4 regions of the Microbispora sp. CL1-1 genome follow, and region 2 is predicted to be linked to each of the others. Evidence: predicted binding sites of a transcription regulator. Region 2 holds the regulator's gene; each other region holds the start of a gene.
The links. The regulator LexA, encoded in region 2, represses DNA repair genes until DNA is damaged. The targets are predictions, from matches to a motif close to TCGAACANNTGTTCGA.
Positions count from the first base shown of each region.

Region 1: the regulator LexA is predicted to act here: its motif matches at 3,676-3,691, upstream of recA (recombinase RecA).
Region 3: the regulator LexA is predicted to act here: its motif matches at 3,853-3,868, upstream of HCK04_RS26465 (DUF6504 family protein).
Region 4: the regulator LexA is predicted to act here: its motif matches at 4,643-4,658, upstream of HCK04_RS10780 (Rv2578c family radical SAM protein).

Region 1 is NZ_JAATEK010000031.1:16,343-23,419, reverse strand. Features, by position in the region: gene rny (ribonuclease Y) at 1-993, opposite strand, end outside; gene recX (recombination regulator RecX) at 1,274-2,401, opposite strand; gene recA (recombinase RecA) at 2,410-3,510, opposite strand; gene HCK04_RS28910 (hypothetical protein) at 3,839-4,114, shown strand; gene HCK04_RS28905 (ABC transporter permease) at 4,257-5,342, opposite strand; gene HCK04_RS28900 (ATP-binding cassette domain-containing protein) at 5,339-6,217, opposite strand; gene HCK04_RS28895 (transcriptional regulator) at 6,210-6,518, opposite strand; gene HCK04_RS28890 (hypothetical protein) at 6,518-6,895, opposite strand.
Region 2 is NZ_JAATEK010000003.1:270,587-277,663, forward strand. Features, by position in the region: gene HCK04_RS05485 (vitamin B12-dependent ribonucleotide reductase) at 1-1,628, opposite strand, end outside; gene nrdR (transcriptional regulator NrdR) at 1,747-2,226, opposite strand; gene lexA (transcriptional repressor LexA) at 2,664-3,377, shown strand; gene HCK04_RS05500 (aminotransferase class I/II-fold pyridoxal phosphate-dependent enzyme) at 3,466-4,560, shown strand; gene HCK04_RS42010 (cellulase family glycosylhydrolase) at 4,570-6,237, opposite strand; gene HCK04_RS05510 (S41 family peptidase) at 6,558-7,077, opposite strand, start outside.
Region 3 is NZ_JAATEK010000026.1:21,719-28,795, reverse strand. Features, by position in the region: gene dnaE (DNA polymerase III subunit alpha) at 1-3,438, opposite strand, end outside; gene HCK04_RS26465 (DUF6504 family protein) at 3,512-3,778, opposite strand; gene HCK04_RS26460 (AAA family ATPase) at 4,170-5,363, shown strand; gene HCK04_RS26455 (hypothetical protein) at 5,470-6,033, shown strand; gene HCK04_RS26450 (glycosyltransferase family 4 protein) at 6,281-7,077, shown strand, end outside.
Region 4 is NZ_JAATEK010000006.1:283,514-290,590, reverse strand. Features, by position in the region: gene HCK04_RS10810 (GNAT family N-acetyltransferase) at 1-270, opposite strand, end outside; gene HCK04_RS10805 (DUF4865 family protein) at 551-1,135, opposite strand; gene HCK04_RS10800 (TetR/AcrR family transcriptional regulator) at 1,164-1,721, opposite strand; gene HCK04_RS10795 (lysophospholipid acyltransferase family protein) at 1,859-2,521, shown strand; gene HCK04_RS10790 (penicillin-binding transpeptidase domain-containing protein) at 2,581-4,203, shown strand; gene HCK04_RS10785 (DUF3040 domain-containing protein) at 4,274-4,531, opposite strand; gene HCK04_RS10780 (Rv2578c family radical SAM protein) at 4,667-5,794, shown strand; gene HCK04_RS10775 (TetR/AcrR family transcriptional regulator) at 5,877-6,527, opposite strand; gene HCK04_RS10770 (CatB-related O-acetyltransferase) at 6,688-7,077, shown strand, end outside.

The DNA.
Region 1 (7,077 bases), on a different contig from region 2:
GCCCAGCTCGACCAGGGCGTCCTCTCCCGCGCGCACGCACAGGTCCCGCACCTCGGCCTTGCTGCGCTCGTACGCCTCCTCGATGCGCTGGGGGTGGATCCGGCCGTCGAGCACCAGCTTCTCCAGCGTCAGCCTGGCCGTCTCCCGCCGGACCGGGTCGAAACACGACAGCAGCACCGCCTCCGGCGTGTCGTCGATGATCAGATTGACCCCGGTGGTGGACTCGAACGCCCTGATGTTGCGGCCCTCGCGGCCGATGATGCGGCCCTTCATCTCGTCGCCGGGCAGGTGGAGGACGCTCACCACCGACTCGGCCGTCTGCTCGGTGGCGACCCGCTGCACCGCCAGTGTCACGATCTTGCAGGCGCGCTTCTCGCCCTCCTTCCGGGCCTCGCTCTCGATCTCCCGGACGATCAGCGCGGCCTCGCGCTTGGCCTGGTTCTCGATCTCCTTGACCAGCTCCGCCTTGGCCTGCTCGGCCGTCAGGCCGGCGACCCGCTCCAGGATCTCCTGCCGCCGCTCGGCCACCCGCTCCAGCTCCTCACGGCGGTCGGCCAGCTCGGTCTCGGTCTCGGCCAGCTTGCGGGCCCGCTCCGTCTGTCTGCGCGCCTCCTCGTCAAGCCGCTGCTCACGCTCAGCAAGCCGGTTCTCGCGACGCTCGAGGTCGGAGCGCAGTTCCTTGAGCTCCGTCTTGAGGATCCGCGCCTCCTCCTCGACCTCCTTGCGCATCAGCGCTGCGCTTTCGGCGAGTGTCTCCGACTTCTTGAGGATCTCCCCCGCGTCACGCTCCGCCTTCGTGCGGATCTCCTCGGCCTCGCGTCTGGCCTGTTCGAGTTCCTCGTTGACCTCGGCCTTCACCTCGGCGAGCTGCTCGGGCGAGGGGCCGGACGGTGCGACGACGCCGGTGCGGCGCATGACTATGACGAGGGCGGCGATCATCACGAGAGCCAGCAGCACTACCGCAACCGCAAGAACGATCACGATCGTGTCCATGCGCGCTCACCCCTCACGACAACTATTGGCAGAGGTCACACGCGCAGCACGGCAGCGCCCGGTGGCGTCACCAGGACAAATATCGTCGCAATGCCCGGACGCCCCAAGGGGCGGCCGATATGGCCCGGAGGCCGGTCAATGTCTCTCGTCCGTCGTGGTTCACCGTTATGGCAATCCGCGCTGCGCGGAGTAACTCCTCACTGCGGTCGAGATTAAGCGTCAGAGAGGTAACGAGCAAGCAAAGATGCCCTGTCAAGTGACTTTTGCGTGGTGCGATGGCTCACTCGAAGGTCTCCGGAAGCCCATCTGACGGGCTGCCTTCGGCCTCGATCGCCTCTCGGACCACGCGGAAAGCCAGCCCCGGCGAGTAGCCCTTGCGGGCCAGCATGCCGACCAATCGTCGCATGCGAGCCTGCGGCTCCACCCCACGGGTGGCGGCCAGCTTCCGGTCGACGAGCCTGCGTGCGGTCTCGGCCTCCTCGTCCGGATCAAGCTGCCCGACGGCGTCCTTGACCGTCTCCTCGGCCACGCCACGCTGCCGCAGTTCCTGCGCGAGCGCGCGGCGGGCCAGCCCGCGACCGGTGTGCCGGGAGCTCACCCACGCGGCGGCGAACGCCTTGTCGTCGATGAGCCCGACCTCGGAGAACCGCTCAAGCACGGCGTTCGCCGCATCCTCGGGCACGTCCCGCTTACGCAGGGCGTCCGCTAGCTGAGCCCGGGTCTTGGGGGCCATCGTGAGCAGCCTCAGGCAGATGGCCCTGGCCACCGCCTCCGGGTCGGCCGGCGGCCCCGCGCTCGCCGCGGTGCCCTCCTCCGGCCCGTCAGGAAGCCACCCGTCGGACCTCCTACGCTTCCCCCGGCGTCCCGGCGTGCCCGGCTCCCCCAAGCCGGCCCAATCTCCACGGCCTGCCAGGTCTCCCGGCACGCCCGGTCCCTCCGAGCCTGCCCAATCTCCACGGCCTGCCCGGCGTCCCGGCGCGGCCGACTCCCCCGGGCTCGCCCAGTCTCCCGGCGCGGGCCGGTCTCCCCGTGCGCCCGGCTCTTGCAGCCTTGCCCGGTCTCCGCGCGTGCGGCCACGTCCCTGGCGTCGGCGGCCGACAGGGCCGGCTTCCTGGCCCGCCTCCGCCCGCCCGCTCGCCTCGCGGCCGATCTCCTGCCCGCCAATCCTCGAACGCCCGTTTTCCGCACGCCCGGTCTCCGTACGCGCGTTGCCCGCACGCCCGGTCTCCGCACGCCCGCCGTCCGTACGCCCGCTTTCCGCGCGCCGGATCTGCTCGCGGAGGGCGGCGATCGTCGCGGAGACGTCCTCAGCGGGCCTCTGCGGCTCTTCGGCCGGCGCCCAGGGTCCCGAGTTCCAGTCCCCCGGCCCGATCTCGCCGTCCGGGCCAGGGGGCTCGTCGCGCCTCATGCCTGCGCTCAGACGTCACCCGGCTTGGGCGCACTGGCCGCCTTGCTGCCCCGGCCGGAGGTGGGGGCGGCCGGCGTCGCCGGGGCTGCGGGGGGCTCGCTCGGCGTGTCGAGCCGCGGCCCGACTCCGAGCTTCTCCTTGATCTTCTTCTCGATCTCGTTGGCGATGTCGGGGTTGTTCTTGAGGAAGTTGCGGGCGTTCTCCTTGCCCTGCCCGAGCTGGTCGCCCTCGTACGTGTACCAGGCGCCGGCCTTGCGCACGAACCCGTGCTCGACGCCCATGTCGATCAGCCCACCCTCGCGGGAGATGCCTACGCCGTACAGGATGTCGAAGTCGGCCTGGCGGAAGGGCGGGGCCATCTTGTTCTTGACGACCTTCACCCGGGTCCGGTTGCCGACCGGCTCGGTGCCGTCCTTGAGCGTCTCGATCCTGCGCGCGTCCAGCCGCACCGACGCGTAGAACTTCAGCGCCTTGCCACCCGTGGTGGTCTCGGGGCTGCCGAACATGACGCCGATCTTCTCGCGGAGCTGGTTGATGAAGATGGCGGTGGTCCGGGTCTGGTTCAGCGCACCGGCGATCTTGCGCAGGGCCTGCGACATCAGGCGGGCCTGGAGACCGACGTGGCTGTCGCCCATCTCGCCCTCGATCTCGGCCTTCGGCACGAGGGCCGCCACCGAGTCGATCACGATGATGTCGACGGCGCCGGAGCGGATCAGCATGTCCGCGATCTCCAGCGCCTGCTCACCGGTGTCCGGCTGGGAGACGAGCAACGCGTCGACGTCGACGCCCAGCTTCTTGGCGTACTCGGGGTCGAGGGCGTGCTCGGCGTCGATGAACGCGGCGATGCCGCCGCCCTTCTGGGCGTTGGCCACGGCGTGCAGGGCGACCGTCGTCTTACCGGAGGACTCTGGGCCGTACACCTCGACGATCCGGCCGCGGGGATAGCCGCCGATGCCGAGGGCGACGTCGAGAGCGATCGAACCGGTGGGGATGACCTCGATCGGGGCACGCGCCTCGTCTCCGAGGCGCATGACACTGCCCTTGCCGAACTGCCGCTCGATTTGCGCGAGGGCGGTCTCAAGGGCCTTCTCGCGGTCGTTGATTGCCATTGGGTGCCCCCTGAAGGGTGTCGTCTGCTCGGTCACCGAAAAGCTACGGGGTGCCACCGACATTTTCCGGAGCTTCCCGCACACCGCCCCGAGAGGTGGGCCGGGAGCCTGTCGCGCCCCGGCGACCTGACGGCGCGCACCCCGGCGGCGACCAGTCCAATATAGCCGAACGACTGTTCGATCACATGCGGAACCGCGGCCGAGCCGGGGACGAACGGCGTCCCAACCGTGCCGTTACATTCCCGGGCCTTACCCTGCCGTGGTTGTCAGCGCGCTGACCTGCGACGATTCTTGTAGCGAAGCTGGATCTCCCCGCTGGAGGGGCTACGTGACGGGCACCGGCGACTACAGCCGACAGCGTCTGGCCCGCCTTGAGGCGCTCGCGGCGCGACTGTCCGGGCAGGGTCTTTCCGCGCGGCTGCTCGGCACGGACGATCCGGTCCTGTCCGTCCGGCACCCCGGCACCGGCAGGCAGACGATCGTCTTCGCGACGCCCTCCGGGGAAGGATGGATGTTCCTGTGGGCTCCGGGCGGCCAGGAGAGCGCCGACGACCCCGGCCGTGCGGCCGAGCTGATCGGTCAGGCCCTCTCCCGGCCCCCATGATCCTCCGTCCGCGCCCCGCCGGGAGCGAACGCCTCGCCCCCGCCGTCAGAGAACGCCTCACCCCCCGCCGGGAGCGAACGACCTCGCCCTGCCACCAGCGAAGGACCTCGCCCTGCCACCAGCGAACGGGTTCACCCTGCCGTCAGCGGACGACCTCGCCCAGCTTCACCCGGGCGCCGGTGCGGAGCACCGCCCGCTGATAGACGCGGGCCGCGCCCAGCAGGACGGCCACCACGGCCACGACCATGAGCACCGCGGCGATGAGGATCTCCACCAGCGGCACGTCGACGGCCGCCGTACGGACGGGCATGACCATCGAGGAGAACGGCGGCACGAACGACAGCACGCGCGCGACCGTGCCCGTCGGCTCGACGGCGGCGAAGTAGGCCGTCAGGTAGGTGAACATCATGAGCATGGTCATCGGCGTCAGGACGCTGTTGAGCTCCTCCTGCCGCGACACCAGGGAGCCGAAGGCGGCGGCGAGCGCCGAGAAGAAGGCGTAGCCCAGCACGAACCAGACGACCGCGCTGACCACGATTCCCCCCATTCCGGGCGGCAGGTCGGCCGTGAAGCCGGTCGCGGACGACGCCGACAGACCGGCGGCGATGACCACGACAAGGTTGACCAGCCCCAGCGCCCCCAGCCCGACGATCTTTCCGCCCAGGAGCTGCCAGGGACGCACCGAGGTGAGCAGGATCTCCACGATGCGGCTGCCCTTCTCCTCGACCACGCCCATCGCGACGAACATCGAGGAGTAGATGAGTAGGAAGAACAGCACCATCACGATCAGGGTGGCGATGCCGGTGCGCACACCCTGATAGCGGGCGTCGGCGCCGACCGACTCCACCGTCAGCGGCGTGATCGTGAGACCGGCCGCCTTGATCTGCGCGTCGCGGTGGGCGCTCTCCAGGATCAGTCCCAGCCGCTGGTCGAGTTCGCCGTTCGCGAGGACCTTGTTTCCATTGATCAGGGCCGCGTCGAGGTCCCCGTCGACCACGGCCTTCCGCGCCGCCGCCTCGTCCGGCAGCCGGGAGTACGCGAGTTGGGCAGCGGGCGGGGGCGCCTCGCCCACCACGCCGACGTCGTAGGTGTCGTCGCCACCCAGGACCTTCGGCAGGAACGCGAGCGCCGCCACCAGGACCGCGCTGACCGCCAGACTGATCAGGTACGACTTCGTCCTGATGCGCGTGCGGATCTCCCGCTGGGCCACCAGCCACAGGCCGTTCATGCCACCGCCTCCCTGAAGATCTCGGCCAGCGTCGGCTGCCTGCGGCCGAAGTGCTCGACCCGGCCGGCTCCCATCGCCGTACGCAGGATGTCCTGGTCGTCGCCCTCGTCGCACAGCAGGACGTCGCGGTCGCCCTCGCGGGTGAGCTCGCCGGGCAGGCCGTCGGCCCAGCCGGGCGCGGCGTCCCTGACCACGACCCGCAGCACCCCGCGGCCCTCCCTCTCGCGCAGCTCGCCGACCGGTCCGTACGCCACCATCCGGCCCGCCGAGATGATGCCGACCGAGTCGCAGAGCTGTTCGACCAGGTCGAGCTGGTGACTGGAGAAGATCACCGGCACGCCCGCGGCGGCGCGGTCCTTGAGCACCTCCGCGAGCGCGTCGACCGCCAGCGGGTCGAGGCCCGAGAACGGCTCGTCGAGGATCAGGACCGCCGGTTCGTGGACGAGCGCGACCGCGAGCTGCACCCGCTGCTGGTTGCCGAGCGACAGCGCCTCCACGGCGTCGTCGCGCCGCTCGACCAGGCCGAGCCGTTCGATCAGGGCGTCGGTGGCCGAGCGCGCGGCGGCCGGGGCGAGCCCGTGGAGCCTGCCGAAGTATTCGATCTGCTCGGCGACCTTCATCTTCTGGTAGAGGCCGCGCTCCTCCGGCATGTAGCCGAACGTCCGGCGGTCGTCGTACGTCAGGGGGCGACCGCCGAGGCGCACCTCGCCGGAGTCGGCGTCGAGCACGCCCATGACGATCCGCATCGTCGTCGTCTTGCCCGCGCCGTTGGCGCCGACGAACCCGAACATCTCGCCCGGCCGTACGGCGAAGCCCACCCCGTCGAGGGCGGTCTTGTCTCCATAGCGTTTGCGCAGGCCGTCGATTTCAAGCACGGGGGGTTGCCTCCACAATCCGTCGCAGAACGTCCATGTAGGTCTCGAAGGCCGCACGCCCCTGATCGGTCAGCGAGAGCCAGGTGCGCGCCCGCTTGCCGACGAAGGTCTTCTCCACGTGGACGTAGCCGGCCTCTTCGAGCGTGAGGATGTGCTTGCTGAGCAGCGAGTCGCTGACCTCGATGGTGTCGCGGAGGAAGCGGAAGTCGGCCTTGTCCGCCGCCGCCAGGGCCGCCATGATCGACAGCCGCACCGGCGCGTGGATGATCTCGTCGAGCTCGTGGCGTGGATGGACTCTCATCAGCTCCTCATCAGGCGGAGTCCGCCGTACACCAGGGGCAGCCCGGCGAGCACCGACAGCGCGACGAGCACCACCGTCCAGCCCGTATCGGGCCGGTCGGGACGCAGGCACATGCCGACGACGAACGGCACCATCATCGTCACCACGTACGCGGCCGAGATCGGCCTGTTGATCTGCTTCAGCAGCCGGTTGTGCACCCGCAGCCGGGCCCAGTACACGCACAGGGCGACCGTCAGGATGATCCACCCGACCCCGGCGAGCATCGGCAGCGGCCGGCCACCGAGGAACATCGCCGGCCAGTAGAGCATCGTGGCCAGTCCCACGAGCAGGTATGCCCGCCCGGGCCCGCGCGATGAATGCCTGACCTGCCGATCCACGCGCCCTATCTCCTGAAGCGCCTCATCGGGACTGAAGTGATCTCCGGTCATGCCCTTCCTCCGTGTTCATCCAGTCAACACGCTAGCAAGCACTCAACCGTCGTTCAAGTGATTGCCATAGGCGACGGAAGGCATGGGGCATGGACGAATCGGCGTGTGGCGGGACCACACCGCCGCGGCGC
Region 2 (7,077 bases):
TTGCGGTAGCCGTTCTTCTCGCCCAGCTTGAGGCACTCCTGCCACTGCCGGGTGGCCTCGGTGTGCAGGGCCTTGTCCATGTCGCCGAGCGTGCGCAGGTCGTCGTTGGCCGCGGCGTGCTTGCGCATGACCCGCTTGTGCGGCTCGGCGTTGCGCTGGTAGCCGTCGTACGGGCCGACGATCCCGGCGATCTCGGCCGAGCGGCGGTAGGACACGGCGGTCATCAGCGAGGTGATCCCGGCCGCGATGGCCCGGCCGCCGTCGGAGTCGTACGCGTGCCCGGTCGCCATCAGCAGCGCGCCCAGGTTGGCGTAGCCGATGCCGAGCTGGCGGTACGCCCGGGTGGTCTCGGCGATCTTCTGCGTCGGGAAGTCGGCGAAGGTGATCGAGATGTCCATCGCGGTGATGATCAGCTCGGTGACCTTCACGAAGGTCGCGACGTCGAAGGAGTCGTCGTCGCGCAGGAACTTCAGCAGGTTGATCGACGCGAGGTTGCACGAGGAGTTGTCCAGGTGGACGTACTCCGAGCAGGGGTTGCTGGCCGTGATGCGCCCGGTCTCGGGGCAGGTGTGCCAGTCGTTGATCGTGTCGTCGTACTGCAGGCCGGGGTCGGCGCACTCCCAGGCGGCCTGGGCCATCTTGCGGAACAGCGACCGCGCCTCGACCTCTTCGATGACCTCGCCGGTCAGCCGGGCCCGCAGGCCGAACTTGTCGCCCGCCTCGACGGCCCGCATGAACTCGTCGGAGACCCGCACCGAGTTGTTGGCGTTCTGGTACTGCACGGACACGATGTCCTTGCCGCCGAGGTCCATGTCGAACCCGGCGTCGCGCAGCGCGCGGATCTTGTCCTCTTCGCGCGCCTTGGTCTCGATGAACTCCTCGATGTCGGGGTGGTCCACGTCGAGGACGACCATCTTGGCCGCCCGGCGGGTGGCGCCGCCCGACTTGATGGTGCCGGCGGAGGCGTCGGCGCCGCGCATGAAGGACACCGGGCCGCTGGCCGTGCCGCCGCTGGACAGCAGTTCCTTGGACGAGCGGATGCGGGAGAGGTTGACCCCGGAGCCGGAGCCGCCCTTGAAGATGACGCCCTCTTCCTTGTACCAGTCGAGGATCGACTCCATCGTGTCGTCCACGGCCAGGATGAAGCAGGCGCTCACCTGCTGGGGGGAGCGGGTGCCGACGTTGAACCACACCGGGGAGTTGAAGCTGAAGACCTGGTGGATCAGCGCGTGCTTGAGCTCGTGGTCGAAGATCTCCGCGTCCTCGTCGGAGGCGAAGTAGCCGTTCTCGACGCCGGTCCTGGTGTAGACGCCCACGACCCGGTCGACGAGCTGCTTGAGGCTCGACTCGCGCTGCGGGGTGCCCACCGCCCCGCGGAAGTACTTGGTGGTGACGATGTTGGCCGCGTTGACCGACCAGAAGTCCGGGAACTCCACGCCGTGCTGCTCGAAGTTGACCGAGCCGTCCCGCCAGTTCGTCATCACGACGTCGCGCCGCTCCCAGCGGACCTCGTCGTACGGGTGGACACCCGGGGTGGTGAAGATGCGCTTCATCTTCAGGCCCTTGCGCGGGCGCTTGCCCGGGCGACCCCCCGCACCCGACACCGTGCCGCTCACGGTCTCCGTCATGACTTCCCCCTCCCAGGGCCCGATGGAGCCCCTTCTCCGGACCACGCTCGTTGAAACCACATAGTCGCGGTGCGCCGTCGCGCCCCGCCCGCCTCGTCCCGGTCCCCCGGAAGGCGTCTTATTCCTCGCCCCCGGTGCCATGGGCTGCGGTGCCGTGGGCCGCGCGGAGCCGCTCGATCTCCGCCTCGAAGTCCGCCAGCGTCTCGAAGCTGCGGTAGACCGACGCGAAGCGCAGGTAGGCCACCTCGTCGAGATCGCGGAGCGGGCCCAGGATGGCCAGGCCGACCTCGTGGGAGGCGATCTCGGCCGCGCCCGTGCCCCGGATGCTCTCCTCGACGCGCTGCCCGAGCTGGGCGAGGGAGTCCTCGCTGACCGGGCGCCCCTGACAGGCCCGCCGCACGCCGGCGATGACCTTCTCGCGGGAGAACGGCTCGGTGACTCCGCTGCGCTTGCTCACCATCAGCAGTACGGTCTCCTGCGTGGTGAACCTGCGCCCGCACTCGGGACAGGTGCGCCGGCGACGGATCGCCGCCCCGTCCTCTGCCGCGCGGCTGTCCACGACCCGGGTGTCCGGGTGGCGACAGAACGGACAGTGCACTTCATCGCCTCCCTGAACGCACATCCCCGAACACAAGGTGTGGTGAACTTACACCGGTGTGACTACTAGATGTTGTGGTCCAACCGTAGGAGCGCCCGACCTTGAACGCAAGTCGAACCGGCCTTGGGCAAGGAAGTCCCTGCTCCGCCCGCGTGTCGCACCCCGGGTCACGGCCGCATCACGCGCCCCGGCCGTCGCGGAATAGGCCGTTTACGCGCCTTTTCCCGGCCGTTTTTCGCACGGCTTCTGACCTGCGCCTACAGCGGCCGAAGAAGATCGGGGAAATCGAACACGGGATCGATCGAACTCCCGTACGATGAAGGCGGACGGCGAGATCGGCGATTTCGCTGGATATCGAACAATTGTTTGACGGTGATCTTGAATCGCGGTACGGTCGCTCTGTGCGACACGAGGAACACGGATTGAGAGGTGGCATCGTGAGTGACCGAAGTGAGCAGGCGAATGGCGTCAGCGACCTCGCGGTTCGCAGGCGCGACTCGCTTGGCCTCACCCCCAGGCAGCGGAAGATTCTCGAGGTGATCCGCGACTCGGTCCAGCAGCGCGGTTATCCGCCGTCCATGCGGGAGATCGGGGAAGCGGTCCAGCTGACCAGCACCTCCAGCGTGTCGCACCAGCTCACGGCGCTCCAGCGTAAGGGCTACCTCCGGCGTGATCCCCATCGGCCCCGGGCCCTGGAGGTCCGGCTGCCGGGCGAGCCGGTGCTGTGGGTGGACCCCGACGCCACCTCCGAGGAGGAGCCCGGGTTCAGCCGGCCCACCGCGGCCTACGTGCCGCTGGTCGGCCGCATCGCGGCCGGTGGGCCCATCCTCGCCGAGCAGAGCATCGAGGACGTGTTCGCCCTGCCCAAGCAGCTCGTGGGCGAGGGCACGCTGTTCCTGCTCCAGGTCTCCGGCGACTCGATGATCGAGGCCGCCATCGCCGACGGCGACTGGGTCGTGGTCCGGCAGCAGCCGGTCGCCGACAACGGCGACATCGTGGCCGCGATGATCGACGGCGAGGCCACCGTGAAGACCTTCAAGCGCAAGGACGGGCACGTGTGGCTGGTGCCGCACAACCCCAACTACGAGCCGATCCCGGGCGACGAGGCCACCGTGCTCGGCAAGGTCACGGCTGTCCTTCGCAAGCTGTAGCCGCGCCGGCGCCCCGCGGCACGACGGGATCGCGGGGCGCGGCGGCCGCCTTTTCGGCGGTCGTCAACCGGCAATTAGGGTGAGTCGGATGAAGCTCGACTCCCTCTCCCTCGACGCGGCCCGGGGCCGTGACGGAATCAAGTGGGCGCAGGCCGCGCCCGGCGTCATCCCCGCCTGGGTCGCCGACATGGACTTCCCCGTGCCCGACGTGGTCACGGAGGCCATAGCGCGACGCGCCGCCAAGGACCTCGGCTATCCCGCCTGGCTGGACACCCCGACCGCGGGACCACTGGCGGAGGCGTTCGCCGAGCGGATGGAGACGCGGCACGGCTGGCGGGCCGATCCGGCCCACGTGCGGTCCTTCACCGACCTCAACCAGGCTCTCCAGGTGCTGCTGCACGTCCTGACCGAGCCCGGCGACGCCGTGGCACTGCACGTCCCCGCCTACGACCCCTTCCTCACCACCATCACCGGGATGAACCGCCGCCTGGTGCCCATGCCGCTGACGGCCGACGGCAGGTTCGAGGTCCCCGGAGAGCCCGTCAGTGTGCTCCTGCTGGTCAACCCGCAGAACCCGTCGGGCCGTTCGTTCACCCGTGAGGAGCTCGAAGGCGTCGCCGCGTACGCCGATCGGCACGGCACGCTGGTGATCGCCGACGAGATCCACGCCGACCTGACGTACGCCCCGAAGCGGCACATCCCGTTCGCCACGATCCTCCCCGAGCGCACGGTCACGCTGACCTCCGCCAGCAAGGCCTTCAACATGGGCGGACTGCACTGCTCGGTGGCCCACCTCGGCGCGAAGGAGGCCAGGGACGCACTCGGCCGCCAGCCCGCCCACATCTTCGGCGCGCCCAGCGTGCTCGGGGTGGAGGCCACGGTGGCCGCCTGGCGGCACGGCGACGCGTGGCTGGAGGAGGTGCTGGCGATCCTCGACCGCAACCGCAGGCTCGTCGCCGAGCGGCTCCCGTCGGTCGGCTACCGCGTTCCCGAGGCCACCTATCTCGCGTGGCTCGACTTCGGGGTGCCCGGCGCGGCGGCGTTCGTCGAGCGGGAGGCCCGGGTCAGGCTCAACCCGGGCCCGATGTACGGAGGCGGCGACACCTTCGCCCGCCTCAACTTCGCGACATCGGCGGCGATCCTGGAGGAGATCCTGTCGAGGATCGCCGCCGTGCTGACGTGACGCGCCCGCTCAGCTCGCCGTACAGGTGACCGAGGACGGAACGCCGTTGCTGCCCGACCAGCTTCCGTTGAAGCCGAACGCGGTCGAGGCGCCGGCGCCCAGCGTGCCGTTGTAGGACATGTTCGTCACCGTGACGTTGGACCCGCTCGCGCTGAGCGTGCCGTTCCAGAGCTGCGTGATGCTCTGGCCGTTCGGGAAGGACCAGTTCACTGTCCAGCCCGAGATGGCCGACGAACCCGCCTTGACCGTGACCTCGCCCTGGAAGCCGCCGGGATACTCGTTGACGACCTTGTACGTGGCCGTGCAGGTCTTCCCGCCCGGCGACGAGGGAGACGCGGACGGCGACGGGGAGGGAGACGGCGAGGGAGACGGCGATGGGGAGGGCGACCGAGTCGGAGACGCCGACGGCGAGGCCGAGGGCGAGGGCGAGGGCGACACTGGCGGCGTCGGGGTGCCACCACCGCCGGTCGGCGGGATCAGGTAGGGCGAGATGATGCTCTGCTTGGCCTGGTCGACCGTCGCCCAGTCGTCCTTGAGAATGCCGCCCGTGTCACCCGAGTTGGGGTTCCACGACCAGTAGGTGAACGACATGCCGTTCACGCCGGTGCCCATGTACTTCATGAGCTCCTGGAGCCAGATCTTGTCGATGTTGCTGGCGAGCGTCGTGCCGAACTCGCCGACCATGATCGGGGCGATGTTCTGCTTGTAGAGGTAGCCCCAGTACTTGTCCCAGATGGCCGGCATGTTGGCCGGGTAGGACGGGTCGTCGAACCAGTTCTGGTGGAAGACCGAGGTGGCGTACTCGTGGGGCGAGTAGACGAGCCGGTTGGCCACGTTGAGCCGCACCGGATACTGCCCGGCCTTGGTGAGGTTGCCGCCCCACCAGCCGCAGTCCTCGTCGTTGCTGGGGTCGTTGTCCCAGACGTTGGACTCGCCGCCGCTCGGGCAGCTCACGCCCTCCACGAAGATCAGCCAGTTGGGCTGCACGGACAGGATCGCGTTGCCGGCCCGCTCGGCCGCCAGGCGCCAGTCGCGCGACTCGTCGCCGCAGCCCCAGCAGGAGCCCTTCGCGTTCGGGTTGGTGCCGTCGGCGTGCGGCTCGTTGTGCAGGTCGGCCCCGATGACGGTGGGGTTGCCCGCGTAGTGCTGGGCCAGCGACTTCCAGTCGTTGATCCAGGTCGACTCGGGGACGCCGGAGGTGTACCACAGCGCCGTCTGGCCCGCGCTGGTCGGGCGGTGCCGGTCGAGGATGATCCGCATGCCCTTCTGGCCCGCGTAGTCCACGACCTTGTCGAGGATCTGCAGCGGGGACAGGCCGATCAGGTCGGGGTTGGAGTAGGTGTTGACGCTCGTCGCCTGCGCGCCCGGCTTCAGCGCGTCGTCGGAGAACGGCACCCGGATGGTGTTGTAACCGAGGCTCGCCATGAGGTCGAGCTGGCTCTTCCACGGGTTGTTCGCCCACAACCCGTGGAAGGTCTTGTTGTCGGTCTCCATGCCGAACCAGTTGATGCCGGTCAGCCGGACCGTCGCGCCGGTGCTGTCGACGATCTTGTTCCCGCTGGTGTGCAGGTAGCCGGTGCCCGTGCCGGCGGCGTTAGCCGGTGACCCGGTGACGACGAGCACGGTCGCCGCAACCGCGGCGGCGGTCGTCAGCCCGCCGAGAATTCGTCTGTACAAGACGTGCCTCCCACGCGGGGCGCACGCCGACGGCGAGCCATACGGTCAGGCGCGCACCCCAGACCACCGCCGGAGCGGTGGTGGTCGCGGCATGCCCTGACCGCACGCCTACATCGATATGAACTGGTTTTGTGGCTCGGGCGTAATTTTGTCCGGAAGGCCAGTCCATCGTCAACGTCCCGTCACGGCACCATGCCCCGCAGGCAATCGAGCACCATGCTGTGCACGCAATCGAGCACCGTGCTGTGCACGCAATCGAGCACATGCCCCGCACGGCACCATGGCACCGTACGGGGGCACGGGGGCACGGGGGCACGGCGTCACGGCAGCGGCGGCAGCTCCGGCGGAGCGGCCGGCGGCCTGTCCTCGAGCGCCGCCAGGGCCAGCTCCACCGCCCGCGCCAGCTGGGGATCCCGCCCGGCGACCAGGTCCTGCGGCGTCGCGACGACCTCGACGTCCGGGTCGACGCCGTGGTTCTCGACGCCCCACCCCTCGCCCTCCAGCCAGAACGAGTAGCGCGGCTGCGTGACGACGGTCCCGTCCACGAGCGAGTAGCGCGAGTCGATGCCGATCACGCCGCCCCAGGTCCGCGTGCCCACGAGCGGCCCGATGCCGCGGTTCTTGATCCCGGCGCTGACGATGTCGCCGTCCGATCCGGCGAACTCGTCGGTGACGGCCACGACGGGCCCGCGAGGCGCGTCCTCGGGGTAGCGCCCCGGCTCGTATCCCCGGCTGAGCTGCCACCCGGTCACCCGTCGCTGCAGCTTCTCCAGCACCAGCTCGGAGACATGACCGCCGCCGTTGTCGCGGATGTCCACGACAAGCGCGTCGCGGTCCATC
Region 3 (7,077 bases), on a different contig from region 2:
GGGCACCTCGCTGATCAGGGCGCGTACGGCGTCGAGCCCCTCGGTGCGCCACACGCGGTCGAGGTCGGCGAGGTTCCAGCAGTGGACGGCGCGCAGCGAGACCGCCCGGCCCCCGGTGCGCCGCACCACTCCCCTGGCGGCCAGCAGCCACGACCCGAACACGGTCGCGGCCGTGTGCGCCTGCACCGACTCGAAGAACGTCAGGTCGATCGGTCCTGTGGAGTCGTCCAGGGTGGTGAAGATGACCCGCTGCCCCGACCGCACGGCGGGCGTCTGGGTGGCGACCTTCACCCCCGCGACCAGGATCTCCGCGCCGTTGCGCTGCCGGAGCAGATCCCTGGCCCGCGTCACGCCGATCGCGTCGAGCAGGTCGCGGTAGAAGTCCATGACGTGGTGGCTCACGTCCATGCCGAGGATCTCCAGCTCGGCCTCGACGGCCTCGGCCTCGGTCATCTCCGGCAGCTCGCCGGGCGTGACCCGGTCGGTGAACCCCATCGGGAGCTGCCCGGCCACGCCCACGGGTGAGCCCCGGTCGAGCGCGCCGACCTGGGCGATCAGGTCGCGCCTGGTCAGCCGGCCCGGCCGCCAGCGCGGCTCCCCCGGCCGCAGGCCGTGCAGGGCGTCGAACCCGCCGACCTCCACGATCCGCTCGGCCACCGGCCGTGAGGGCCGGGCCCGCTCCCAGAAGTCGGCCAGCGAGGTGTAGGGCCGGCCCGCGACCATGCGCTCCACCTCGGCCTCGCTCACCCCCCGTACGGCCGAGAACGGCACCCGCAGGCCGTATCCACGGCCGAACTCCACCGGCCCGCCCTCCACCGGCCCGCCCTCCACCGGCCCGCCCTCGGCCGGGCTCGTACGCTCGACCAGCCAGGTCTTCCCCGACCGGTTGACGTCGAGGGGCAGGACGTCCACGCCGCACTGGCGGGCCTCGTCGAGGATGACCCGGCTCGGATACATGCCGGGGTCGTGGGTGAGCACGCCCGCGAGGAACGCCGCCGTGTGGTGCCGTTTCAGCCAGGCCGACTGATAGGTGGGCAGCGCGAACGCCGCCGCGTGCGCCTTGCAGAACCCGAACCCGCCGAACGCGTCGAGCACCTTCCACGCCTGCTCGACGACGTCGTCGGCGTAGCCGTTCTCCTTGGCGAGCGGCACGAACCAGGCGCGTACGGCCTCGCGGCCCTCCGGCGTGCCGAGCGCGCGGCGGGCCCGGTCGGCCTCCGACAGCCCCGCCCCGGTCATGACGTCGATGACCTTCATGACCTGCTCGTGGAAGACGACCACCCCGTTGGTCTCCCTGAGCGCATCGCGCAGCGACTCGTGCGGGTAGCGCGCCTCGCGGAAGCCGTGCCGGGTCTCCAGGTAGGGGGTGACCATGTCGGAGTTGACCGGTCCCGGGCGGAACAGCGAGATGTCCACGATCAGGTCGTGCATCGTGCGCGGCTCCAGCTTGGCGACGAGTTCGCGCTGCCCCGGAGACTCGATCTGGAAGCAGCCGATCGTGCGGCTGAGGCGGATCATGTCGTAGGTCTCCCGGTCGTCGCGCGGGACGGCGTCGAGGTCGATCTTCCGGTTCTCGACCCGTTCGACCTCCTGGAGGGCGTAGGCGAGCGCCGACTGCATGCGTACGCCGAGCACGTCGAGCTTGAGCAGGCCCGCCTCCTCGACGTCGTCCTTGTCGAACTGCGACATCGGGAAGTCCAGCATGCTGCGCTCGACCGGGGTGCGGTCGCGCAACGTGGAGTTGCCGATCAAAACGCCGCAGGGGTGCAGCGCGATGTGCCGGGGCAGCCCGTCGAGCCGCTCCGCCAGGCGGAACACCGTCTCCAGCGACCGGTCGTTCAGCCCGCTGTCGCGCAGCTCCGGCAGGTCGGACAGCGCGGCCCTGATCTGCCTGGCCCGCACCTGCGGGAACGCCTTGGCGATGACGTCGATCTCGTGCGGCGGCAGGCCCATGGCGGCGCCGACGTCCCTGATCGCGCTGCGGGCGCGGTAGGTCTCCATCATCGACACGCAGGCCACCCGATCCTCGCCGTACCGGTCGAGGATCGCGCGGTAGCAGTCGAGGCGGCGGGCCGACTCCACGTCGATGTCGATGTCGGGCAGGCCCTTGCGGCCCTCCGACAGGAAGCGCTCCATCAGCAGGCCGTGTTCGAGCGGGTTCACCTCGCCGATGCCGATCAGGTAGTTGACCAGGCTGCTCGCCCCCGAGCCGCGGATCGCGCAGCGCACGCCCATCGCCCGGATCATGTCCGTGATGCCGGCGACGGACGTGAAGTAGCCCGACAGCCGCTTCTTCTCGATCACGTGGAGCTCGGCGGCGAGCCGGTCGCGGGCCTCGGCCGAGCGCTCCAGGCCGCGCCGGGCCAGCCCTTCCTCGCAGCGCCGCCGCAGCAGGGGCACCGGGTCCTCGCCGACCTCAGGCAGGTGGAGCCGGGGCCGCTCGGGGTCGAGCAGGGGCACGATCTCGACAGGGTCGAGCACGCACAGGTCGGCCACGCGGCGCGTCTCGGCCAGCAGCCGCGCGGCCCGGCCGGTGTCGCCGCCGCAGATCCGCGCGGCCACCCGAGCCATCTCGGCGCCGTCCTTCAGGTACGCGTGGGCCGTGGGGTCGTCGAGGTGCCGCCCGTCGAGGGGCACCAGCTTGCGCGCCGCGTCGAGCACGTTGCCGACCTGGTGATCGGCGGCGTCCAGATAGCGGACCGCGTTCGTCAGCACGACCGGCACGCCCATCGAGTCGGCCAGCCCGATCATGCGGGCGGCGGTGCTCGCGTCGCGATAGCCGTACAGATCGGACACCTCGACGACCAGGTCGGGGACCACCGCGCGCCAGGCGGCCAGCAGGGTCCTGGCCTGGTCGTCGTGCCGCTCGGCCACCGCGCGGCCGACGCCGGAGCGGGGCCCGAGCAGCACGGTCAGCCGGGGCTCCCCGTCCGGGCCGGTCGCGTGCTCGGCCACCATGCCCGGCGTGACGTACGGCGCGCCGCGCTCCCCCGCGTGGTGGGCGGCCGTGACCAGGCGGCACAGCGCGGCCCAGCCGCCGGTGCGGGCGAGCACGACGACCCGCGCCGGCTCGGCCGCCGCCCCCCGGCCATGCCCGTGCCCATGCCCGTGTCCATGCCCGCGGCTGTGACCGGTGCGGCGGCCGGACGGCAGGCCGCCCTCGAACAGGTCGTCCGGCACGGAAGAACCGGGCACCGAAGAGCCGGGCAGGGAAGAGACGCCGTCGAGGGCGAGATCGACCCCGACGACCGGGCGGACGCCCTGCTCGTGGCACGCGATGACGTGCTTGATCGCGCCATAGAGGCCGTCGCGGTCGGTCAGCGCGAGCGTGTCCATGCCGTGCTCGGCGGCCCGCCGGACGAGGGCGGCCGGGAACGCGGTGCCGTACCGCAGCGAGAAGGCGGACGCCACGTGCAGGTGGGCGAAGGCGCGCGTCACGGGCACACCCCCGTCCGTCCCCGGTCCGTCCTCCAGCGGCCCGTCCCCCGGTTGGGTGGCTGGAGCGTTCCCATCAGTCCCAGGCCCTCAGCAGGAGCCAGCCGCCGCTGGCGGTGTCGAAGCGCAGTTCATAGGTCCCGACCTCCTTGCCGGCCGCGGCACCCACTCGCCAGAAGCGCCGCTCGCCGGGATCGGCGTCCGAGGTCTTCCACCACTCTCTGGCGACCACCCAGTGGTCCTGGACCTCGCGGACGGTGTAGAGCCGGTCACGCCAGACGAACTGAGCAGGGCGCCCGTCCCGGACCCACACCTCGATCGGATCGCCGTAAAGTCTGCTCAAGACTCCTTCTCCCTGTGGCTTCGTGGCCACCCGGGGGAAGACGGGCGGATGATTCGGGCAGAATCGCCGCTACTTCGAACATACGTTCCCAGGGCGGTGAACGCAAGTCGGCACGGCCCGTTCCCGGGTGCGAAATCCCAGGAAGCACGCCCGCGGGCGGAGCCGTCAGGCACCGGCGACCGCATAAGGTCGCCGGGCGGACGCTTCGCCGCTGCGAGGTGAGTCGTGACCACGATGTCGCTCCTACGACGTTGAGCCTCGCCCCGCACCCGAGACGCGATCTTCAGAGGAGACCGTCTCCATCTGTGATCACAGCAGTACTCTGGCGGGGACTCGCACTGGTCCGCACAGTGACCATTGGAACGCAGACCGGCATGGAAAGTGTGGCTTGATGGAGAAGCGGCTGATCGAGCTCGAGGTGGAGAACTTCCGCAGCCTGCGAAAAGTGGCGCTTCCCCTGGGGCCGCTCAATGTGCTCGTCGGCGCGAACGGCGCAGGAAAAACCAATATCCTCGAAGTGTTCCGATTTCTCGCGGACGTGATCCGGACCGACCTGCAGCCGGCACTCGACCTTCGCGGCGGGTTCGACGAGGTCGCCTTCTGGGGTGGGGACAAGCCACCGACCTCCATCCAGATCAAACTGAAGGCGAACTGGACGACTCACAGCAGCCCGAACGCACCCGACGAGTACTCACTACGGATCGAGCAGCGCAGCGGCAGATCCCTCTCCCGGCGGGAGACATTCCAATTCAAACGGACGCAGGGACGCGGCCGCCGAATCACGATCTCCGGCCAGAAGGTCAATGTCGTTCAAATCGGTAAAGACCGGGCCGAGTCCCCTGCGCACTCCATCGGAATCCAGCGGCTGAGCAGCGGCCTCTCCACGCTTCCACGGCTCACAGATGACGAGGGAGGGACCGAGGTGGCGACGGTGGCGCAGCGGCTCGCGTCCTTCCGGGTCTTCGATGTGAACGTCGGATCCGCCCGCATGCCGAGTCGCTTTCCACACGGGATGGATGCTTTGGAGGACGACGCCGCCAACATGGCCGCGTTTCTTCTGACGCTGCGAAGCCGTGACGAGGAGGCGTTCCAGAGGCTGGAGGCCGACGCGATCGAGGTGCTTCCACAGCTCACCGGAATTGATTTCGAATTTCCCTCTGGTCCCGCGCGCGAGGTCATCGTCATCCTCCACGAGCGAGGACTTCGCAGACGGACGCAGCTCGCCGACGCATCGTACGGAACGATCCGCCTCCTCGGTCTCCTTTCCCTGCTTTACGACCCCAGCCCCCCGGCCCTGACGTGCATCGAGGAGATCGATCACGGCTTGCATCCCCAAGCTCTGGAACTTCTCGTGGAGCGGCTCCGCGAAGCCAGCCTACGGACGCAGTTCCTCATCGCCACGCACTCCCCTGCCCTTGCCGACAGGCTGCACCCGGACGAGCTGGTCGTCTGCGAACGCCGAGACGACGGATCTTCCGCGATACCCGCTATCTCCCATAAGCAGATCCGTGACATCGTCACGCGAAGCGAAGGGCTTCCTCTCGGCGAACTGTGGTTCTCGGGCGCCCTGGGAGGCGATCTGTGACCCCGCGAGGCGGCACTCGTGTGCGTGCCACGAAGAAGCCCGTCGTGGTTCTCGCCGGCGAGGACAGCAACGACCGGCGCTGCCTCCGCATCGTGTTGGAAGCCCTGTGCCCGCAGATGAAAGGGAGGCTCGTGGAGATCAACGAGCCTGTCCGTTTACGGCAGGCCACCGGTCAGAGACTCACCGATCGAGTGAACAAACTCGCCAGACTGGCCGCGCGCGGGCTGCCAGGGAGAAGGCCGAACTCGCCTGCTTTTTCGTCCATGAGGATCTCGACGCCGTCGACGGCGAAGAGTACGTCCGGATCCGCGACCGGGTGCAGGACGCCCTCGACAGGGAGATGAATTCGGCTCATTACGGGCTGGCCGCGTGGGAGACGGAAGCGTGGATGTTCCTGTTCCCGAAAGCGTTGAAGGCGTTCGTGTCCTCCTGGGAGGTGCCGAGCAAATACCTGGGACGAGACACGGGGAAAATACATGACCCGAAGAAGGTCCTCATGAACGAGATCGGAACCCCGTCCCGCCGCTACCGGGAGTCGGATGCACCCGGGGTGCTGGAAAAGGCGGTCTCCCTGGGTTCCCTGAGAGAGTTGTCCGGTTCGAACCGATCATGGAGCGATCTCTGCGCCAGCGTGGAGCGCTGCTGCGGGGAACACCTCGGGAACCGATAGTTCCGCTGCTTCCCGCTGTCGGGCAGCACCGCGTCACTCCTGGGGAATTTCACCCTCACCGACTCAGTCGAACCCGCCACCGGTCTCCGCCCGGGACAGGAAGGGCCTGTTTGGCACTCAGGTCAGGAGAGTGCTAACAGTAGTGACGTCGCCGGCGCGGGCGCTGGGACCGAGCACTACGACGCGTACGCGGCGGCGGTGATTCCTACGCCGAAGACCGTGGATGCGTATCGGAGGTGTACTCGTCATGCGTTCAGTGAGCGATCTTCACCCCGCCCGGTCCCGCTCCGGTGGCCTGCGGATCGCGATGGTCGCCCCGCCCTGGTACGAACTGCCGCCCCGGGCGTACGGCGGCATCGAGGCCATGGTGTCCGATCTGACCACCGCCCTCGTGCGCCGTGGTCACACGGTGACGCTCATCGGCGCGGGACGCGCCGACACCCCGGCGGACTACGTCGCCACCTATCCCGAGGCCCCCTCGTCGCGCATCGGAGAGCCGCTGCCCGAGGTGGTGCACGCGGCGGCCGCCGCGGCCACGCTGGCCTCCCTCGACGTCGACATCGTCCACGACCACTCCCTGGCCGGCCCGCTCACCGCGGCCTCCCGTACGGCCCCGACGCTGGTGACCGTGCACGGCGCGATCGACGACGACCTGGGCGAGTTCTACCGCAGGCTGGGCGGCACGGTCTCGCTGGCCGCCATCTCCGGCTCCCAGCGCGGGTCGGCCTCCGACCTGAACTGGGCCGGTGTGGTGCACAACGCCGTTGACGCCGCGAGCTTCCCCTACCGGGCGGACAAGGAAGACTGGCTCCTGTGGCTGGGCAGGTTCAGCCCGGACAAGGGCGCCCACCTGGCCATCGACGCCGCCCGCGCGGCCGGGCGCAGGATCCTCCTCGCGGGCAAGCTGACCGAGCCGTCCGAGCACGACTACTTCTCCAGGTTCGTCCGTCCCCGTCTGGGCGCGGACGCCGAATACGTGGGCGAGGCCGACGCCGCCCGCAAGCGCGACCTGCTGTCGCGGGCCCGCTGCCTGCTGTTCCCCAT
Region 4 (7,077 bases), on a different contig from region 2:
GCACGGCGTGAAGGGGGCGGTGAACCTCGGGACCGACAGCCCGGTGAAGCCGATGAACTCGCCGTCGGCCTCGACGGCCCACAGACCGAACCCGTGCTCGTCGAACCCGGCCTCGATGCGCTCGGCCAGCGCGTCGCTGTCCTCCCGGGAGAGCGTGGCCGGGAAGTGCTCCATGACGACGGGATCGGCGTTCAGCGCGGCGAAGGGCTCCTTGTCGTCCTCGCGCCAGCGCCGCAGCACGAGCCGTTCTGTCCTGATCGAATCGGCCACCCGCCGACGATAGTGCACGCAGGCTTTGGCCCCCGATGACGGTCCCCGATGCGGGGGGCGGGAGAAAGCAGAGGCGGAAGTCGGCTAGAGTCGTTCGTGGCCGATGTGGTTTGTGTCCCCCGGGCCGCAATCACCGCCTTCACGGAATACCGTCCGGCTGGAGCCGTGTTGTGCATCTCGCCGAGGAGGCGACCGCCACATCGGCCCTCGACGTGGGCGCCCCGCGAGACTCGTTCTCGCGGGGCGCCGCTCTCTTTCCCGGTCGTTCAACTGCGTCTTCTCACCAGGCCCGGCCCGCGGGCAGGTGCGCCAGGCCGGGCGCGGACAGGTGCAGCACCTCGTAGCGGTCCGCGTCCGCGTACGCGCCGGGCACCTCCCGCTCCCACAGCGCGAACGTCAGCAGCCGCCAGTGGTGCGGATCCACGGCGAGCGCGGCGGTGTGCAGGCCCCCGGCGCGGCCCAGATCACGCAGTTCGGCGAGGGCGGCGGTCACCTGATCCTCAAGGCCGGCCGTGGCGGGCAGCTCGGTCAGCCGTCGCGACGCCGCGCGGGGCCGCGTCTCCCGGGCCTGACCGGCCTCGGCGGCCAGGCCCGTCCAGTGCCGCACGACCGGCCTGCCGAAGTCGGCGACGATGCCCTGGAAACCGCCCCCGCCGACGAGGAACTCGCCCATCCTCCCGGGGTCGTTCCACAGGTAGAACGGCGCGTACTGGTTGACCGGCGACCCGGCGACGCCCCGCTCGCGGACCAGGTAGGCCTTCAGGCCGAGCCCGGCCCGGTCGTCGAGGGCGTGGCCGCGCGTGGCCACCCGCTCGCGGATGATCGTCATGTCGTAGCCGGCGGGCAGGGTGATCTCGTACTGCATCGCATACACGGCGGGTCTCTCCGGTGGCTCAGGGGTGGGACAGCAGGGCGAGCACGCCCTCGACGGCCTGGTGGAACGGCTCGGGCGTGCCGGCCGCGCGGGCCAGGACATATCCGCCCTGCAGCACCGCCACGATCGTCGCGGCGGTCGCGCCCGGATCGAGACCGGCGTCGAGCTCGCCCAGGTCGCGTCCCTCGGCCAGCACCTCCGCGAGCCGGTCGCGCAGCCACGCGAACGTCTCCTCCACCGGCCGCCGCAGCGCCGGATCGGCCATGACGTCGGGGTCCTGGGTGAGCCGGCCGATCGGGCAGCCCCGCAGCACCTCCCGCTCGCGCCGCAGGTAGGCCGACACGCGCTCGACGGCCGTGCCCGGGCCGCCCAGGATCTCCTCCACCCCGGCGCGCATCTCCTCCGCCGTACGGGTGATCGCGGCCAGCGCAAGGTCGGGCTTCCCGGAAAAGTGGTGATACATGCTGCCCTGACCGGCTCCCGCCCGCTGCTGGATGGCCCGCGGGCTGGTGCCGACGTAGCCGCGTTCCCAGAGCAGTTCGCGGGTGCTCTCGATCAGGCGGTCCGGTGTGCTCACGCCGTACATACTAGTAGGTACAGAGAACTGTTGGTGAAGCCGTACAAAACATGAGGCGGTGTGTTGCAGGGGTCATACACCTGAGCAGGGGTCGGGGCGGCCTAGGGTATTCCCGTCGGACCGGAGAAGGAGAGGCCGTGCTCTACCCCGCCCTGAAGTTCGTCAGCGTTCCCGTCATGCACGCACTGTGGCGGCCGCGAACGGAAGGACGCGAGCACGTCCCCGCGCACGGGCCCGCGATCCTCGCCTCCAACCACCTGTCCGTGCTCGACTCGTTCTTCATGCCGGCCGTCGTTCCGCGCATGGTGCGGTTCGTGGCGAAGAAGGAGTACTTCACCGGCAACCCCGTCGTGGCGGCGTGGATGCGCGCGATGGGGGCGATGGAGATCGACCGGGAGAACGTCTCCGCCGCCCAGGACATGCTCGACGCCGCGGTGGAGGTGCTGAAGGCGGGCGAGCTGTTCGGCATCTACCCCGAGGGCACCCGCTCCCCCGACGGCCGGCTCTATCGGGGGAAGGTCGGCGTGGCCTGGCTGTCGCTGACCACCGGCGCCCCGGTCGTGCCCGTCGCCATGATCGGCACCGAGAAGGTGCTGCCGCCCGGCACCTCGGTGCCGCGCCTGCACAGCATCGGCGTGCGGTTCGGCGAGCCGATGACCTTCACCGGCGACGCGGGCAACGCCCGCGACCGGCGGAGGGTGACCGACGAGGTCATGGCCGCGATCCAGCGCCTGTCCGGCCAGGAGTACGTCCCCCGGTACGGCGCCAGCGTCAAGGGCTCCGGCGAAGCCGGAGTGTGAACGACGGCGGACCCCGCTAGGCTCTGAACCCGACCGCAGGGCCGTCGTTGGGAGTGCGCGTGCCGCGAGGACGTACCATCGCGATCTCCGCAGCCGTGGCCGTCGTGGTGGCCGGAGCGGCCGCCGGGGGCGCCTACTACGTGTTCCACACGCGCGGCACTCCGCAGGAGACGGCCGCGCGGTTCACCGCGGCCTGGTCGAAGGGCGACCTCGCGGCCATGAAGGCCGAGCTCGCCACGCCCGCCGCGGGCTTCGACGCGGCGTACGCCGAGCTCACCAAGAACCTCGGCGTGGCGAAGGTCACCGTGCGCGACGTGCGGGCCGGCGCGGCGAAGGACGACCGGGCGACCGCCTCCTACACCGCCACCGCCACGGTGAAGAACGTCGGCGACTGGACCTACCAGGGCTCGCTCAAGCTCGTGGTCAAGGACCACTACTGGAAGGTCGACTGGTCGCCGTCCGCGGTCCACCCCGCGCTCGACGGGACCAACCACCTGGCGCTGAAGACGTCGTGGCCGCAGCGGGCCGCCATCACCGACGCCAACGGCGACCGCATCGACGGCGGCGACGTGGGCGGCTCGGTGCAGCAGCTCGTGGGCTTCCTCGACAAGGCGACGGACAAGGACGTCGAGAAGCTGGGCACCGCCTACAAGAAGGGCGACGCCGTGGGCCGCGGCGGCCTGCAGGAGACGTTCCAGAAGCAGCTCGCCGGCACTCCGACCACCGAGATCCAGGTGGTCGGCGACAGCCGTAAGACCCTGCACACCGTCAAGGGCTCCCCCGGCAAGGACCTGCGGACCAGCCTCGACCTGAAGGTGCAGCAGGCCGCAGCGGACGCCGTACGCGATCTGGACAAACCCGCCTCGCTCGTCGCCGTCAGGCCCTCGACGGGCGAGATCCTCGCCGTCGTGAACAACAGGGGCGGCTTCAACCGCGCCCTGGACGGCAAGTACCCCCCGGGATCCACGTTCAAGACGGTCACTGCCGCCGGGCTGCTGGCCGAGGGACTGACGCCGTCGAGCCGGGTGACCTGCCCCAAGGAGGCGGTCGTCGGCGGGCTGAAGATCCGCAACTCCGACCACGAGGCGTTCGGGTCGCTGTCGTTCCTCGACTCCTACGCCCACTCGTGCAACACGACGTTCGCGCCGCTCGCCGCGCAGAAGCTGGGCGCGCGCAAGCTGTACGACATGGCGACGAACCTGGGCTTCAACCGGCCGCTGCGCATCGGCGTCCCGGCGACCCCCGGCAGCATGCCGAAGGCCACCAGCGACGCCGAGCTCGCCGCGGAGGCGTTCGGGCAGGCGAGGATCACCGCGAGCCCGCTGGTGATCGCGACCGTGGCCGCGGCGGTGGCCGACGGCTCCTGGCGGCCGCCCACCCTGGTGCCCTCGCTGCAGCAGAAGACCGCTCCCGAGAAGCTGCCGGACGAGGTCGTCGAGCCCCTGCGGTCGATGATGCGGGCCGTGGTCACCAAGGGCACCGCCCACGGCGCCGGGCTGCCCGCGGGGACCGCGGGCAAGACCGGGACCGCCGAGTTCGGCACCGGGCCCAAGCTCGACTCGCACGCCTGGTTCATGGGCTTCCGCGGCGACCTGGCCTTCGCCGTCGTCGTGGAGGGCGGCGGCATGGGCGGCTCGGTCGCCGCCCCGGTCGCCGCGCACTTCCTCAAGTCCCTGTCCTGATGAGGCCGAGGGCGCACGTCACGTGACGGCCGCATCGAGGTCGCCGCTTCACGGCGCCTCGTGGGCTCCGCTAAACCGGCAGAGCGGCGGCGTCGTGCCGCAGGGCCATGACCAGCAGGGTCGCGATCAACGTGGCGATGAGCAACCAGCTCACCGCGATGATCACGGTGGAGCGGCCCGGCAGGCGGCGGCCCGTGCCTCGCCCCTGCCGTCCGCGCTCCGCACGGTGGTTGAACGACTCGAGCCTGGCCGCAAGCTTCGGGTCCTCATCCGTGAGGTGCCGCTCGATCATCGCCAGCATCCGCTCTTCGTCCTGCGACCAGGCCATCGCGCAACTCTCCCAGAACGCAAGGTATGTGCCGACGTTCTGCCCAACGATGAAGATCGTTAGCCGTTTCCAGGGCCGCGATTTACGACGCGTTGTAAGTTGCGATCTCCATCGAACCTCTGTTCTAATCTGAGGGTGCGGTGGGACCGGTTGCGGCTCGAAACGGGGGAAGGCGCACAGGGAGAGACGACTCCCCTGTTCGCGCGGTCGGCGGTGACCCGGACCTTCGACACCCCGGAGTTCCGGGGCGTCACCTTCTACGAGATCCACGCACGGTCGATCATCAACCGGGTCCCCTCGGCCAGCCGGGTCCCGTTCGAGTGGACGATCAATCCCTACCGGGGCTGCACCCACGCGTGCACGTACTGCTTCGCCCGCAGGACGCACGAATATCTCGACCTGGACTCCGGGCGGGACTTCGACTCGAAGATCATCGTGAAGGTCAACGCCCCCGACCTCGTACGGAGGGAACTGGCGGCGCCCCGGTGGGGCGGGCACCCCATCGCCATGGGGACCAACGTCGACTGCTACCAGCGGGCCGAGGGCCGATACCGGCTGATGCCGGGCATCCTCGCGGCGCTGCGGGACGCCCGCAACCCGTTCTCGATCCTCACCAAGGGCTCACTGATCCTGCGCGACCTCGATCTGCTCGCCGAGGCCGCACAGGTGACCGACGTCAGCACGGCCGTCTCGATCGGGTTCACCGACGAGTCGCTGTGGCGGGCCGTCGAGCCGGGCACCCCTTCCCCGCGCAAGCGGCTGGAGGTGTGCGCCACGCTGAACGAGCACGGCATCCCCTGCGGCGTGCTCATGGCGCCGATCCTCCCCTATCTGGGCGACTCCCCGCAGGCGCTGGAGGCCACCGTGCGCCGCATCGCCGAGACCGGCGCGACGCACGTCACGCCGATCGTGCTCCACCTGCGGCCGGGCGCACGCGAGTGGTTCATGGCCTGGCTGTCGCGCGAGCACCCCCGGCTCGTCCCCCGTTACCTGGAGCTGTACGGCCGGGGCGCCTACGCCCCCAAGGCATACCAGGAACGGATCGGCCACGCCGTGCGCGCGCTCGCCCGCAAGTACGGCATCGGCCGGTCGGCCCCGCGCGGCGATCAGGCACCAGGAACGGGCGGCGGCGATCGCACCGCCGAGGCGGGTGGCAACGCCGCGGCCGACGCGGGTGGCGCCCGTTCCTGGCGACGGCCCGGCGAGCGGCCGGCTCCCTCGCCCGCACCACCCGCGCCGCCCGAACAGCTCACGCTCCTTTAGGCAACCGCTGGCGGTAAGCGGCCGTCGGGGGGATAGGCGGCGGTGCGGCCGCTCCTGCTCGGCCCCGGAGCGGACGGGCCGGTCAGGTGTCACCGGCCGATGGCGGCACGGCGAAGGCACCGGCGGATGCGGCGAGAGCGGCGGTTCTGGCCGCCTGGCCGGGCAGGTCCGGGCCGGGCGGCGTGCGGAGAAGCATTAACTGGTGATACACGGGGGCCGTGGCGGCGATGAGCAGTCGCCGGGCGTCCGTGCCCGGCGGGAGTTCGGCGCGCTCGACTGCCCGGCGGACGATGACCTCGCACCGGGCGTACCGGTCCTCCCAGAGCCGCCGTTGGGCGTGATCGGCCTGCTCGGAGCGGAACGAAGCGGCGATCAGGGCCGCCACGATCGGCGGCTGTGCGGTGAGCGCGTCCTGGATCTCGCGGTTCAGTGCCGCCAGGTCGCCCTCCAGAGAACCAGTGTCCGGGGGCTGCCAGGCGTCGTCGCCCGCCGCGTCCAGGACGTCGGCGAGCAGGCCGCCGACGTCTCCCCAGCGCCGGTACACCGTCGCGCGGTGCACACCCGAGCGGGCGGCGACGGAGTCGACGGTGAGCCCGTCATAACCGTGCTCTCCGAGCTCGGCGAGCACCGCGTCGAGCACCTGCCTGCGGATACGGGCGGTACGGCCGCCGGGGCGGCGCCGGGGCGGCGGCACGGGCCTGGCGCCCTCCGGCTCTGGTGTGGAAGAAGTCATCGCTGGTGGTCCGGTTGCTCAACGGAACGGCGGCATGCAAGGATCTTAACGCACCAACTGTCGCAGTAGTGATGCCATCGACCCTCTTCGAAGCGTTGGCCAGGAAGGAAACGACGCGCGATGCCGGCTGTGCCCCCCCGACCCGACCGTGCTGCATCCGATGCCCGGGCAACCGCGGGTGGTGTTGCTGAAGCCGCTGATCACCTCGCCGCTGATCGAGGTCGGCGAGTTCTCGTACTATGACGACCCGGACGATCCGACCGCGTTCGAGACCCGCAACGTGCTGTACCACTACGGGCCCGAGAAGCTGGTCATCGGGAAGTTCTGCGCTCTGGGTGAGGGCGTGCGGTTCATCATGAACGGTGCCAACCATCGCATGGACGGACCTTCGACGTTCCCGTTCCCGATCATGGGCGGGTCCTGGGCTGAGCACTTCGACCTCATCACGGGCCTGCCCGGACGGGGCGACACGGTGGTGGGCAACGACGTCTGGCTCGGATACCGGTCGATGGTGATGCCCGGTGTACGCGTCGGCCACGGAGCGATCATC